Regions from separate parts of the Streptomyces sp. NPDC101151 genome, predicted to be linked through region 1. Evidence: predicted binding sites of a transcription regulator. Region 1 holds the regulator's gene; the other holds the start of a gene.
What was found. Region 1 encodes HspR, which represses chaperone genes until heat shock. Its sites were predicted from a motif close to TTGAGNNNNNNNNNCTCAA; they were not measured.
Positions count from the first base shown of each region.

Region 2: lon (endopeptidase La) is a predicted target of HspR. The motif match lies at 3,855-3,873, and genes of this name have one in related genera.

Region 1 is NZ_JBIWPP010000005.1:16,461-23,509, reverse strand. Features, by position in the region: gene ACIRU3_RS10940 (MraY family glycosyltransferase) at 1-579, shown strand, start outside; gene dnaK (molecular chaperone DnaK) at 674-2,524, shown strand; gene grpE (nucleotide exchange factor GrpE) at 2,521-3,183, shown strand; gene dnaJ (molecular chaperone DnaJ) at 3,217-4,386, shown strand; gene ACIRU3_RS10920 (heat shock protein transcriptional repressor HspR) at 4,394-4,852, shown strand; gene ACIRU3_RS10915 (PA14 domain-containing protein) at 4,925-6,997, opposite strand.
Region 2 is NZ_JBIWPP010000034.1:25,629-32,677, forward strand. Features, by position in the region: gene ACIRU3_RS37935 (ATP-binding protein) at 1-149, opposite strand, end outside; gene ACIRU3_RS37940 (response regulator transcription factor) at 146-886, opposite strand; gene ACIRU3_RS37945 (spermidine synthase) at 996-1,679, opposite strand; gene ACIRU3_RS37950 (rhomboid-like protein) at 2,290-3,144, shown strand; gene ACIRU3_RS37955 (hypothetical protein) at 3,518-3,691, shown strand; gene lon (endopeptidase La) at 3,896-6,316, shown strand; gene ACIRU3_RS37965 (serine/threonine-protein kinase) at 6,456-7,049, shown strand, end outside.

The sequences.
Region 1 (7,049 bases):
GGGGTGGTCACCGCCTTCGGTGCGGGGGCCTGCGCCGCGGCCGAGGTGATGGACGGGCTCGCCGTACTGCTGAGCGTGTTCGCGGCCGCCCTCACCGGCTTCCTGATGCACAACTGGCACCCCGCGCGGGTCGGGCTGGGCGCCTGCGGATCCCTGTTCACCGGATTCCTGCTCTCCTCGGCCGCCGTCTTCACGCGCGCGGGGTACGGGCTCGGGCCGAGTGCGGGCGTGCTGTTCTGCCTCGGTGCCGTCGCCGTCGCCGACTTCCTGCTCGTGGTCCTCGCGCGCGGGCTCGCCCGCCGGCCGTTGCTGAGGCGGGGCCCGGACCATCTCGCGCACCGGCTGCGGCGGCTCGGCCCCACCCCGCCGGGGGTCGTCGTGCTGCTGGGTGCCGGGTCCTTCTCCGCGGTGCTCGTGGGGGTGCTCGTGCACACGGGATGGACCGGTGAGGGGGCCGTGCTGTGGGTGGCCGGCGGGGTGGTGTTGGCTGTGCTTGTACTCCTTCGTATCCCTGTCCAGTCGTCTAGAGGGGATACATCCACACAGGTCACAGGCCAATTGCGTGTAAGGAACGGATAAGAGTTGAGTCGGCTGCACTCAGGTCTGTTGACCCAGAGAATCTCCTCGTGCACACTTGAGCCTGTTCCACTCAAGTCAGCTGGAGGAATCAACCATGGCACGTGCGGTCGGCATCGACCTGGGCACGACTAACTCCGTCGTCAGCGTTCTGGAGGGCGGCGAGCCCACCGTCATCACCAACGCCGAGGGCGCCAGGACCACGCCGTCCGTCGTCGCCTTCGCCAAGAACGGCGAGGTGCTCGTCGGCGAGGTCGCCAAGCGTCAGGCGGTCACGAACGTGGACCGGACGATCCGGTCCGTCAAGCGTCACATGGGCACGGACTGGAAGATCGAGCTCGACGGGAAGCAGTTCAACCCGCAGCAGATGAGCGCCTTCATCCTGCAGAAGTTGAAGCGCGACGCCGAGTCCTACCTGGGCGAGAAGGTCACGGACGCGGTCATCACCGTCCCGGCGTACTTCAACGACTCCGAGCGCCAGGCGACGAAGGAAGCCGGCGAGATCGCCGGTCTCAACGTCCTTCGCATCGTCAACGAGCCCACCGCGGCGGCGCTCGCCTACGGCCTCGACAAGGACGACCAGACGATCCTCGTCTTCGACCTCGGTGGCGGCACCTTCGACGTGTCCCTCCTGGAGATCGGCGACGGCGTCGTCGAGGTGAAGGCCACCAACGGCGACAACCACCTCGGTGGTGACGACTGGGACCAGCGCGTCGTCGACTACCTGGTCAAGCAGTTCCAGTCCGGCCACGGCGTGGACCTGTCCAAGGACAAGATGGCCCTGCAGCGCCTCCGTGAGGCCGCCGAGAAGGCCAAGATCGAGCTGTCCTCGTCCAGCGAGACCTCGATCAACCTGCCCTACATCACGGCGTCCGCCGAGGGCCCGCTGCACCTGGACGAGAAGCTGACGCGCGCTCAGTTCCAGCAGCTGACCGCGGACCTGCTGGAGCGCTGCAAGACGCCGTTCCACAACGTCATCAAGGACGCCGGCATCGCGCTCGGCGAGATCGACCACGTGGTCCTCGTCGGCGGCTCCACCCGTATGCCCGCCGTCGCCGAGCTCGTCAAGGAGCTGACCGGCGGCAACGAGGCCAACAAGGGCGTCAACCCGGACGAGGTCGTCGCCATCGGCGCCGCGCTCCAGGCCGGTGTCCTCAAGGGTGAGGTCAAGGACGTCCTGCTGCTCGACGTCACCCCGCTGTCCCTCGGTATCGAGACCAAGGGCGGCATCATGACCAAGCTGATCGAGCGCAACACCACGATCCCGACCAAGCGGTCCGAGATCTTCACGACGGCCGAGGACAACCAGCCGTCCGTGCAGATCCAGGTCTACCAGGGCGAGCGCGAGATCGCGGCGTACAACAAGAAGCTCGGGATGTTCGAGCTGACCGGTCTGCCGCCGGCCCCGCGTGGCGTCCCGCAGATCGAGGTCGCCTTCGACATCGACGCCAACGGCATCATGCACGTGACCGCCAAGGACCTGGGCACGGGCAAGGAGCAGAAGATGACCGTCACCGGCGGCTCCTCGCTGCCGAAGGACGAGGTCGACCGCATGCGCCAGGAGGCCGAGAAGTACGCGGAGGAGGACCACGCCCGCCGCGAGGCCGCCGAGACCCGCAACCAGGGCGAGCAGCTCGTCTACCAGACCGAGAAGTTCCTCAAGGACAACGAGGACAAGGTCCCGGGCGAGATCAAGACCGAGGTCGAGGCGTCCGTCGAGGAGCTGAAGGCCGCGCTCAAGGGCGAGGACACCGCCGAGATCCGCACCGCCACCGAGAAGGTCGCGGCCGTCTCCCAGAAGCTGGGCCAGGCCATGTACGCCGACGCCCAGGGCGCGCAGGCCGCGGGCGGCTCCGAGGGTGCCGCCGCCGGTGACGCCAAGGCCGCCGACGACGACGTGGTCGACGCCGAGATCGTGGACGACGAGCGCAAGGACGGTGCCGCGTGACGGAGGAGACCCCGGGCTTTGAGGAGAAGCCCGACGTCCCCTCCGGCGCGACCCCCGACGACGCCGAGTCGAAGGCCGCTCCCGAGGAGGGGGCGGCCCCGGCCGGGGACGTAGCAGCAGAAGCGGGCCTGGTGGCCCAGCTGGACCAGGTGCGCACGGCACTGAACGAGCGCACGCTGGACCTCCAGCGCCTCCAGGCCGAGTACCAGAACTACCGCCGCCGAGTGGAGCGCGACCGGGTCGCGGTCCGGGAGATCGCCATCGCGAACCTCCTGACCGAGCTCCTGCCCGTGCTCGACGACATCGGCCGCGCGCGGGAACACAGCGAACTGGTCGGCGGCTTCAAGTCGGTGGCCGAGTCGCTGGAGACCGTCGCGGCCAAGATGGGCCTGCAGCAGTTCGGCAAGGAGGGCGAGCCCTTCGACCCGACGATCCACGAGGCCCTGATGCACAGCTACGCGCCGGACGTCACCGAGACGACGTGCGTGGCCATCCTGCAGCCCGGGTATCGCATCGGCGAGCGCACCATCCGCCCCGCGCGGGTGGCCGTCGCCGAGCCGCAGCCCGGCGCGCAGACCGTCAAGGCCGAGGGCGCCGAGGAGAGCACCGAGGCGGCCGCGGCCGACGACAAGGAGAACGGTGGCCCGGACGAGGGCTGACGTGAACACCGAGTGGAAGGAGGGACGTCGGGGATGAGCACCAAGGACTTCATCGAGAAGGACTACTACAAGGTCCTCGGCGTCCCCAAGGACGCCACCGAGGCCGAGATCAAGAAGGCGTACCGGAAGCTCGCCCGCGAGTTCCATCCGGACGCCAACAAGGGCAACGCCAAGGCCGAGGAGCGCTTCAAAGAGATCTCCGAGGCGAACGACATCCTCGGCGACGCCAAGAAGCGCAAGGAGTACGACGAGGCCCGCGCCCTCTTCGGCAACGGCGGCTTCCGCCCGGGGCCGGGCGCGGGCGGCGGCAACTTCAACTTCGATCTGGGCGACCTCTTCGGAGGCAACGCGCAGAGCGGCGGCGGCTTCGGCGGCGGCATCGGTGACGTCTTCGGGGGCCTGTTCAACCGCGGTGGCACCACGGGCACCCGCACCCAGCCCCGGCGCGGCCAGGACGTCGAGTCCGAGGTCACGCTGAGCTTCACGGAGGCCATCGAGGGCGCCACGGTGCCCCTCAGGATGTCCTCCCAGGCGCCCTGCAAGGCCTGTTCCGGCACCGGCGACAAGAACGGCACCCCGCGCGTGTGCCCGACCTGCGTCGGCACCGGGCAGGTCGCCCGGGGCTCGGGCGGCGGCTTCTCGCTGACCGACCCCTGCCCCGACTGCAAGGGCCGCGGCCTCATCGCCGAGCACCCCTGCCTGGAGTGCAAGGGCAGCGGCCGCGCCAAGTCGTCGCGCACGATGCAGGTCCGGATCCCGGCCGGGGTCACGGACGGGCAGCGGATCCGGCTGCGCGGCAAGGGCGCGCCCGGCGAGCGGGGCGGACCGGCGGGCGACCTGTATGTGGTCGTGCACGTCGGCGAGCACCCGGTGTTCGGGCGCAAGGGCGACAACCTCACCGTCACCGTCCCGGTGACGTTCGCCGAGGCGGCCCTCGGCGGCGAGGTCCGGGTCCCGACTCTCGGCGGCCCCGCCGTCACCCTGAAGCTTCCGCCCGGCATCCCCAACGGCCGCACCATGCGCGCCCGGGGCAAGGGCGCGGTCCGCAAGGACGGCACTCGCGGCGATCTGCTGGTCACCGTCGAGGTGAGTGTCCCCAAGGACCTGTCGGGGAAGGCTCGTGACGCACTGGAGGCGTATCGCGAGGCAACCGCGGGCGAGGACCCGCGGGCGGAGCTGTTCGAGGCCGCGAAGGGAGATTGAGAGCCCCATGGACACACCAGGCCGTCGGCGTAACCCGTATGAACTGACCGAGGAGACCCCGGTCTACGTCATCTCGGTGGCGGCCCAGCTCTCCGGACTCCACCCGCAGACGCTGCGCCAGTACGACCGCCTGGGCCTGGTCTCTCCCGACCGCACCGCCGGGCGGGGCCGTCGCTACTCGGCCCGCGACATCGAACTGCTCCGCCAGGTGCAGGCGCTGTCGCAGGACGAGGGCATCAACCTGGCGGGCATCAAGCGCATCATCGAACTGGAGAACCAGGTCGCCGCGCTCCAGAGCCGCGTCGCGGAGCTGCAGGCGGCCCTGGACGGTGCGGCGGCCGCGATGCAGCAGCGCGAGGCCGCGGTCCACGCCTCCTACCGCCGTGACCTGGTCCCGTACCAGGAGGTGCAGCAGACCAGCGCGCTGGTGGTGTGGCGGCCGAAGCGGCAGCAGCCGTCGGACTGAATCGCGTGTGTGCGCGGCGGAAGGGGCCGGGAGGATCAGTCCTCCCGGCCCCTTCGCCGTGCCGGGCCCCGCTCAGAGCAGGTCCGGCCGGATCCGCCAGGGGTGCGTGGCCGCCGTCTCGGTGCCGTCGGTGCGGACACCGACGACCCGGTAGTACGAGACCGAGCCGAGCGGCTGGGTCCGGTCGAGGTAGGAGAAGTAGTAGTCCGTCTCCGGCTTCGTCGCGGGCACGGTGGCGAGGAGCTGGTAGGTCCCGGTCGCGGGGTCCCAGCGGCTCACCCGGAACTCCTTGACGCCGGCGCAGCCGGCGCCGCGGCAGTCCCACTCGGCCGGGGTGATGTCCTCGGTCGCCAGCCAGCCGCCGGAGGGGAACAACGGCCCCTTGTCGGCGCCGATGGGCTCACCCGGGGCGATGTCCAGCTCGGTCGCGGTCACCGCCGCCGTGGACGGATCGTTGGGAGAGAGGGCGTTGTCCCACTTGTCCTCGGCGATCACGGTGTAGACGTAGGTCTCGCCGTCCGGGACGTCGGGGCACAGCAGGGCGAGCGGGTCGTCACCGTGGTCCACGCACATCGGTCCCGCGAGCCAGTTCACCGTCCCGTCCGCCCGCCGTACCCCGGCCAGGGCGCGGTAGGAGACGACGTCGTCGTCGACGGGAGGGTCCCAGCGCAGCACCATGCCGTCGGCCCGCGGGGTCGCGGTGAGCCCGGTCAGCGGGCGTGGCGCGGTGCGGTCGGCGGTGGTCACGGTGGCTGTCCGGGACATCTCCGAGACGTTGCCGTTGCCGTCGGTGACGGTGACGCCGTAGGTGTACGTGGTGTCGAGCTCCCAGGCGGGGTCCTCGCACTCGAACGTGAGATGGGTGTCGTCGAGGCTGCCGATCCCGTGATCGGGGTACTCGCAGGCGACCTCGGCGGCGTCCGCGGCGAGCGTGGTCCCCTTCGAGCGGTACAGCGTGAAGTGGGCGCCGTTGGTCAGCTCGTCGTCCGTGGGGGTGTAGGGCGCCTCCCAGTACAGCGTCACCCCGCCCCGGTAGGGCACCGCCCGGAGATTGCCGGGCGCCGGCGGTGCCGTGCGGTCGACGCTGTCGGAGGTGACCGGCGCCGAGTAGGCCCCCGCGTTCCCGGCCGCGTCATGGGCCCGTACGACGTAGGTGTGCTTCGCCGCGGTCTGCTCCATGGGCTGCGTGTAGGACGTACCCGTGAGCTTCTTGACGAGGGTGGAGGCGCCGGTGGCCGCGTCCCGCTCGTAGAGCTCGTAACCGGCCGCGTCCGGTAGGGCGTTCCAGGTGAGCACCATCCCGTACAGGTCGCCGTGCGCGGTGAGCCCCGAGGGCGCCGCCGGACCCGTGCGGTCGGGGGTGGCCACGGGCTGGTCGGCGGTGCCGGCCGACTCGTTGCCCGCCCTGTCGTGGGCGCGGACCTCGTAGTAGTACGTCTGCCCGGTCGCGGGCGGGGTGTCGGTGTAGGCGCCGGAGGTGGTGGTCGCGAGCGGCTTGCCGCCGAAGGCGGTGCCCTGCAGCCGCCGGTAGACGCGGTAGCCGGCGAGGTCCATCTCCTTGTTCTTCGCCCACGTGACCTCGGTCCTGCCGGCGGCGGTGTCGTACGACACCGAAGTCCCCGTCGGGACGAGGGGCCTGACCTTGTCGACATCGGCGGAGGTGCGCGGCTGGTACGTGAAGGAGACGTTGGCGGTGCCGGTCCAGTTGACGTAGTCGATGCGCAGGGTGTGCTTGCCGGACGGGACGGTGACGTCGGCGGTCTTCTTCACCGTGGACGAGACGTTCTTCCACAGGTCGACCTTGCGGACGCCGTCCAGGTAGACCCGGATTCCGTCCTGTACGGCGACCGGCAGGGCGAAGGGGCCGCCGGAGCCGAAGTCGCGGGTGACGGTCCAGCGGACGCCGAAGTTGTCCTTCGGGAGGCCGGAGGCAGGAGCGCCGGTCTTCCAGTTCTGGTCGATCGCACTGTCGCAGTCGGTCTTCTTCGGCGTGCCGGAGAACGTGGTGTTCGCGTAGAACGTCCGGGTGTACACCGGTGAGGCACAGCTCGTGGCGGCGGAAGCGGGGGCGGTGATCGCGCTCAGCAGGGTGCCGGCGGCAAAGAGTGCGACGGCCGTGGCGACCGTGCGTCTGGCTGGGTTCATTCGGTCCTCTGGTCGATTTCGACGGGGCGTTGTACGGCCACCGGTGATCACG
Region 2 (7,049 bases), on a different contig from region 1:
GTGTGCACCGCGATCATCGACAGACCGGTGGTGATCAGTACCGAGATGACGACCAGCGCCCCCAGCTTGGTCTTGATCGAGAACGGGCGTACGCCACCCCAGGGGTCCTCCCCGGGGCTCCTCCGCGCGGCCTCCCGCCCGTCGCTCATGGCGTCGGTGTCTCCAGCGCGTACCCGACGCCGTGCACCGTGCGGATCCGCTCGGCGCCGATCTTCCGGCGCAGCGCCTTGATGTGGCTGTCGACGGTCCGGGTGCCGGAGGCGTCCGCCCAGTCCCACACCTCGGCCAGCAGCTGCTCCCGGGAGAGCACCGCGCGCGGCGTGTTCGCCAGGCACACGAGCAGGTCGAACTCGGTCGGCGTGAGGTGGACGTCCTCGGACTTCACCCGCACCCGGCGCTGGGCGTGGTCGATCTCCAGCTCGCCGAGGCGCAGGATGCCCGAGCGGGGCGTGGAGGCAGCCACGGCCGCCCGCTCCACGCGGCGCAGCAGGACGTGCACCCGCGCGGCCAGCTCCCGCATGGAGAACGGCTTGGTCATGTAGTCGTCGGCGCCGACCCCGAGCCCGACCAGCATGTCGGTCTCGTCGTCCCGCGCGGTGAGCATCAGCACCGGCACCGGGCGCTGGGCCTGCACACGACGGCAGACCTCCAGGCCGTCGAAGCCGGGCAGCATGATGTCGAGGATCAGCAGGTCGGGCTGCCAGGCCTCGGCCGTGTCGACGGCGGCAGGACCGTCGGACGCGGTCTGTACGAGAAATCCCTCCGCACGCAGCCGGGCCGCGATGGCGTCGACGATCGTGGGGTCGTCCTCGACGACCAGCACCCGGCGCTGTGTGCCTTGGGTGTTCGTGGCCGCGCCGCTCTGGGAGGTGTGTGTCTGCTCCATCGCCCGCCCCTGTTGCTTTCCGGAACCAGTGGGGTGATCCCATGACTGCGATTGACGCTTGAATGATCCGCGTCAGGGCAGCACATTACGGGGACACACCGCGCTGTCGCTATCCAGGGCGGACGGCAAGGTGTACAGCGTCCGGAACGCCCCGGGCAACGGGGACCTCTTCGGTACGCACCTGACGGAACCCGGCATTCCGCATGGTTCCTTCAAATTCCGGAGAGGGCTCGGCCGACCATACCGCCAGCACCCCGCCCGGTCTCAACAACCTTGCGCAGGCGGCGAGTCCGGCCGGTGCGTAGAGGCCGTCGTTGTCCTCGGTGACGGTCCAGCCGGGGCCGTTGTCGATGTCGAGACACAGGGCGTCGAACGTGTCCGATGTCTCATTGACGTAAGTAACAAGATCAGCTTCGACGATCTCGGTGCGCGGGTCCGCGAGCGCGCCGGCGGAGAGCGCGGACAGCGGTCCGTCCCGGTGCCAGTCGATGACGGCGGATTCCCGCTCGACCACCGTGATCCGCCCCCATCTGCGATCCGCCGCGGCGTGTGCGAGCGAGAAGCCCACCCCCAGCCCGCCGATCAGCACGTCCGGCGCCGGGCGCCCGTCCAGGGCGTCGTGGGCGGCATCCACCAGCAGTCGCTCCGAGCGGCCGTCGGAGGTGTCCATCAGGAAGCAGCCATTGGCGATGATCTGCAGCAGCGCGCCGTGTCTGCGCAGCACCACCTCGCCGTAGGGGCCTTCGCGACGGTCCAGGACCACGGGGGAGTCGGAGTCGTAGCCGGCAGTCATACGCCCATCCTGCTGGAACGAGGCGTTGCGGTCATGGGAATTGACCGGAAACCGGCGGGTGGCGAGGACGGGCGGGCCGCCCGCTGCAGCCCGCCTTCGGTGCGGGTGCTGTCCGGGGGCGGTTGCGCGGGTGCGCAGGGGCGGGGTGGGGGCTGGGTGTGGTTTACCTGTTCGGGGGCGTGGGGGCGTGCGGACATGTGGGCGTCCGGGTGAGGGGACGCGGGTTTGTCGGGGCGCTGGGGTGCCGGGAATGTCGGGGTGTTGCGGCGCGGGGACGCCGGGGTGCCGGGACGTCGGGGCGCGAAGATGTCGCGACGGGCTCGACGAGTCCTGGGCGGGTGCCGCCGAGGAGGTGACTCCCGCGCCCGGCTTCCACACCCTGTGGACGGGCTGCCCCGGAAGCCAAGTCCCGTCCCGCCGCGCCCAGGCCTTCGTCGGGTCCGAGTCGCGCACGCGGCGGAGGCGACACCGCTGCGGTCCCGACCCCGGCCGGAGGCGGACGCATCCGATGCCTCTGAGGTTGCTGTGAATCCGCTCTCGCGTGGCGTCGGTCATAGACAGCGGCTTCATGAACACCAAGGGTGGGGCGCGTCGGAAGGAGTGCCTCACCGTGGAACGGACCGTGACCGGCCCCGCGACGGCCGCGTCCCCGCCCCTGGGCACGCCTCTTCCCGTCGACCCCCTGCCGGACGTCGCCGGACTGCTCGACGGGGTCCCGCGCCAGCGCGAGCTGCCCGCCCCGATGGCCGCCCCGGCCCCGACCGCCGCTCCGGCCCCCTCGAAGGCTCCGGCCCGCTCGAAGGCTCTCGCCCCCTCACGGGCTCCGGCCGCGGCTCGCCCCTCCTTCCGCCCGTGGCACTTCCTGCCCACCCCCACCGGCACCCCGTTCACCTTCGCCTACGCGGTCGTCCTCGCCGTCACCTCGCTCGTGGCGGCCCGGACCGATCCCGCGGTGATGCACGCGCTGTACCAGGGCTCCAGCACGGACGTCGCCCACCTGGTGCGCACGCCGGTGCTGGTGCTGCTGACGAGCGCGCTGTGGATCGCGGGCGGGATCGTGTCGCCGTACGCGGCCGCGTTCGTGCTGGTGCTCACCGGGCTGGAGCGGCGGATAGGCGGCGCCCGGGCGGCCTGCGTGTTCCTGACGGGCCACGTTCTGGCCACCCTCGCGACGGAGGTCCCCGTGGGCCTCGCGGTCCTGTTCGGCCACCTCCCGGACACTTCACTGCACCGCCTCGACTACGGCATCAGCTTCGGCGTCGCCGCCAGCATCGGATCCCTTGCCGGCCTGCTCCGGCCCTGGGTTCGCTGGCCCCTGCTCACCCTGGTCGCGGGCAAGCTCGTGAACGACCTGATCGCCTTCCGGGACCCGATGACCAACTGGGGCCACCTGATCGCCCTCACACTCGGCATCGCGAGCTGGCCGTTGGTGCGACGCCGGCAGCGATCGCCGGTTTCCGTGTGACCGGACCGCCCGCCAGACCGAGGCTGTGAAGACCCGGCGCCCGAGTGGGGGCGTTGGTTGCGGTCGTGTGACCTGCGTAGGCAGGAATGTTCGACCGGCATGCGCAATGCGACGGGTGACCTGACGGCCGTCTCGCGCATCGACGACTGCTTCGAATGGTGAGCGCGCGAAGGGCTGTTGCTGTTCACCTGCTGACGGTGCCGCTGCTCGGGTCGGCGGCGTGCAGCTCCGGCGACACGAAGGAATCGGCCGACAGCACGCTGGAGACCTGCGAAAACTGCTTGGCACTTCCCTTCCCCGTTCGGGCGAGAAAACCGATGTCTACGACACCGAGACCCTCACCCCCGTCAACTCCGATGTGAAACTGCATCGGGTGCAGGACGCCAAAGGGGTCACCCGGTACGGCGTGCACGTCAGGTGCGGGATCCCGGGTGCCAGGCCGGGGCGGGAGACGAGGACATCGCCGGCCGGCGTGCTGTCCGGCACCCTCACCAGGGGGACGTCGGCCCGCGACCACGAGAAGTACCTCCTGCGGTCCGCCGGGTGATGGCCCTTGCTCCCGAGCGCGTCAACAGGCCGACCGTTCCCGCGGAGCCGTCGGCTCCTTGATGCCCGCGGTCGGGATGGAGCGAGACGCGGGCCTGTACGGCCCGCTACGGGTGATCGCTGAGAGCGAACAGGGCTGGGGAACAATCATGGGCTCACGTGCATTGAGTCGGCATAGCTCAAGTTGACTGCCTAAGGGGAGATCATGGCTGCTGAGTCCACGGCGTTCACGCTCGTGTTGCCCGTGCTGCCGCTCGACGACGAGGTCGTGCTGCCCGGGATGGTGGTTCCGCTGGACCTGAGCGACGCCGAGGTGCGGGCCGCGGTGGAGGCCGCGCAGGCCGCCGCCCGGTCGGAGCCCGGGAAGCCCAGGGTGCTGCTGGTGCCGCGCATCGACGGCACGTATGCCAAGACCGGTGTGCTGGGCACGGTCGAGCAGGTGGGCCGGCTGGCCGACGGCGACCCGGGGGCCCTGATCCGCGGGCGTGGCCGGGTCCGGATCGGTGCCGGGACGACGGGTCCGGGCGCTGCGCTGTGGGTCGAGGGTGCACGGCTCGACGAGACCGTGCCCGATCCGCAGCCGGGCCACATCGCCGAACTCGTCAAGGAGTACAAGGCGCTCGCCACGAGCTGGCTGAAGAAGCGCGGCGCTTGGCAGGTCGTGGACCGCGTCCAGGCCATCGACGACGTCTCCGCGCTCGCCGACAACTCCGGTTACTCACCCTTCCTGACCATCGAGCAGAAGGTCGAACTGCTCGAGACCGCCGACCCGGTGGCCCGCCTCAAGCTCGCCACGCAGCAGCTGCGCGACCACCTCGCCGAGCAGGATGTGGCCGAGACCATCGCCAAGGACGTCCAGGAAGGCGTCGACAAGCAGCAGCGCGAGTTTCTGCTGAGGCGTCAGCTGGAGGCCGTCCGCAAGGAACTGCGCGAGCTGAACGGCGAGCAGGACGGCGAGGAGTCCGACGACTACCGCGCCCGTGTCGAGGCCGCCGACCTGCCGGAGAAGGTCCGCGAGGCCGCCCTCAAGGAGGTCGACAAGCTGGAGCGGTCCTCCGACCAGTCGCCCGAGGGTTCGTGGATCCGCACCTGGCTTGACACGGTTCTGGAGATGCCGTGGAACGAGCGGACCGAGGACGCGTACGACATCCAGGGCGCCAAGGCGGTCCTGGACGCCGAGCACGCGGGCCTGGAGGACGTCAAGGAGCGCATCACCGAGTACCTCGCCGTGCGCAAGCGGCGCGGTGAGCGCGGCCTCGGCGTGATCGGCGGGCGGCGCGGCGGTGCCGTGCTCGCGCTCGTCGGCCCTCCCGGCGTCGGCAAGACCAGTCTCGGCGAGTCCGTCGCGCACGCCATGGGACGCAAGTTCGTCCGCGTCGCCCTCGGCGGCGTCCGGGACGAGGCGGAGATCCGCGGCCACCGGCGTACCTACGTCGGCGCACTGCCCGGCCGTGTCGTCCGCGCCGTCAAGGAGGCCGGGTCCATGAACCCGGTGGTCCTGCTGGACGAGATCGACAAGGTGGGTTCGGACTTCCGCGGCGACCCGGCCGCCGCCCTGCTGGAGGTGCTGGACCCGGCGCAGAACCACACCTTCCGGGACCACTACCTGGAGGTCGAACTCGACCTGTCCGACGTGGTCTTCCTCGCCACCGCCAACGTCCTGGAGGCCATCCCGGAGGCGCTCGCCGACCGCATGGAGATCGTCCGCCTGGACGGCTACACCGAGGACGAGAAGGTCGTCATCGCCCGTGACCATCTGCTCCCGCGCCAGTTGGAGCGGGCCGGCCTGGACAAGGACGAGGTCACGATCGACGAGGGCGCGTTGCGCAAGCTCGCCGGCGAGTACACCCGCGAGGCGGGCGTGCGCACCCTGGAGCGGTCCATCGCGCGGCTGCTGCGCAAGGTCACGGCCCAGCACGAACTCGGCGAGCGGCAGCTGCCGCTCACCGTCCGGGACGAGGATCTGCGCGGTCTGATAGGGCGTCCGCACCACGTGCCCGAGTCCGCTCAGGACCCGGCCGAGCGCCGTACGTCCGTCCCGGGCGTGGCGACCGGCCTCGCGGTCACCGGAGCCGGCGGCGACGTCCTGTTCGTCGAGGCATCCCTGGCCGACCCGGAGACGGGCGCGGCGGGCCTGAGCCTGACCGGTCAGCTGGGCGACGTGATGAAGGAGTCGGCGCAGATCGCGCTGAGCTTCCTGCGCAGCCACGGCGCCGAACTGGAGCTGCCGGTGGCCGACCTGAAGGACCGGGGTGTGCACATCCACTTCCCGGCGGGCGCGGTCCCGAAGGACGGTCCGAGCGCGGGCATCACGATGACCACGGCCCTCGCCTCCCTGCTCTCCGGCCGTCTGGTCCGCACGGACGTGGCGATGACCGGCGAGGTCTCGTTGACCGGCCGGGTGCTGCCCATCGGCGGTGTGAAGCAGAAGCTGCTCGCCGCCCACCGCGCCGGCGTGACCACCGTGATCATCCCCAGGCGCAACGAGCCCGACCTGGACGACGTCCCGGCCGAGGTGCTGGACAAGCTCGACGTGCACACCGTGACCGATGTCCGCCAGGTCCTGGAACTGGCGCTCGCGCCCGCCACGAGCGACGCGGCGCCGGAGGTTCCCGTGGCGGCGTGACGCGGTGTCCGTGGCGGGCTTCGCCCCCGGCACGGGATGCGCAGGGCCCGGGTCCCCTGAGGGGGCCCGGGCCTTCGCCGTGCCCGAGAGCAGGCACGTATATGGATCAAATGGATAGAATTCAGGCGTGAGTGGGCAGATGGTGAAACCTTCCGGCCCGATCGGGACGGAGATCGCCGGCTACCGGGTGGAGCGCGAGCTGGGCCGGGGTGGCATGGCCGTCGTGTACTGCGCCAAGGACCTGCGCCTCGGCCGTACGGTCGCCCTGAAACTGCTCGCCCCCGAGTACACCCGCAACGACGCCTTCCGCCGCCGCTTCACCCAGGAGTCACGGGTGGCCGCCGCCATCGAGCACCCGCACATCGTGCCCGTCTTCGAGGCCGGCGAGACCGACGGGATCCTGTACATCGCCATGTGCTACGTCACCGGGCAGGACCTGCGCGCCCTGCTCGACCACGAGGGCCCGCTGGCCGTGCCGGCCGCGCTGCGCATCGCCGCCCAGCTGGCGTCCGCGCTCGACGCGGCCCACGAGCACGATCTGGTGCACCGGGACGTCAAGCCCGGCAACGTCCTGGTCGCCAAGGGCGTCGACAGCGACCACCCCGAGCACGTCTACCTCACCGACTTCGGGCTGGCGAAGAAGTCCCTGTCGCTCACCGGGTTCACCACCGCGGGCGAGTTCGTGGGCACCCTCGACTACGTGGCACCGGAGCGGGTCGCGGGCCGTCCCGTG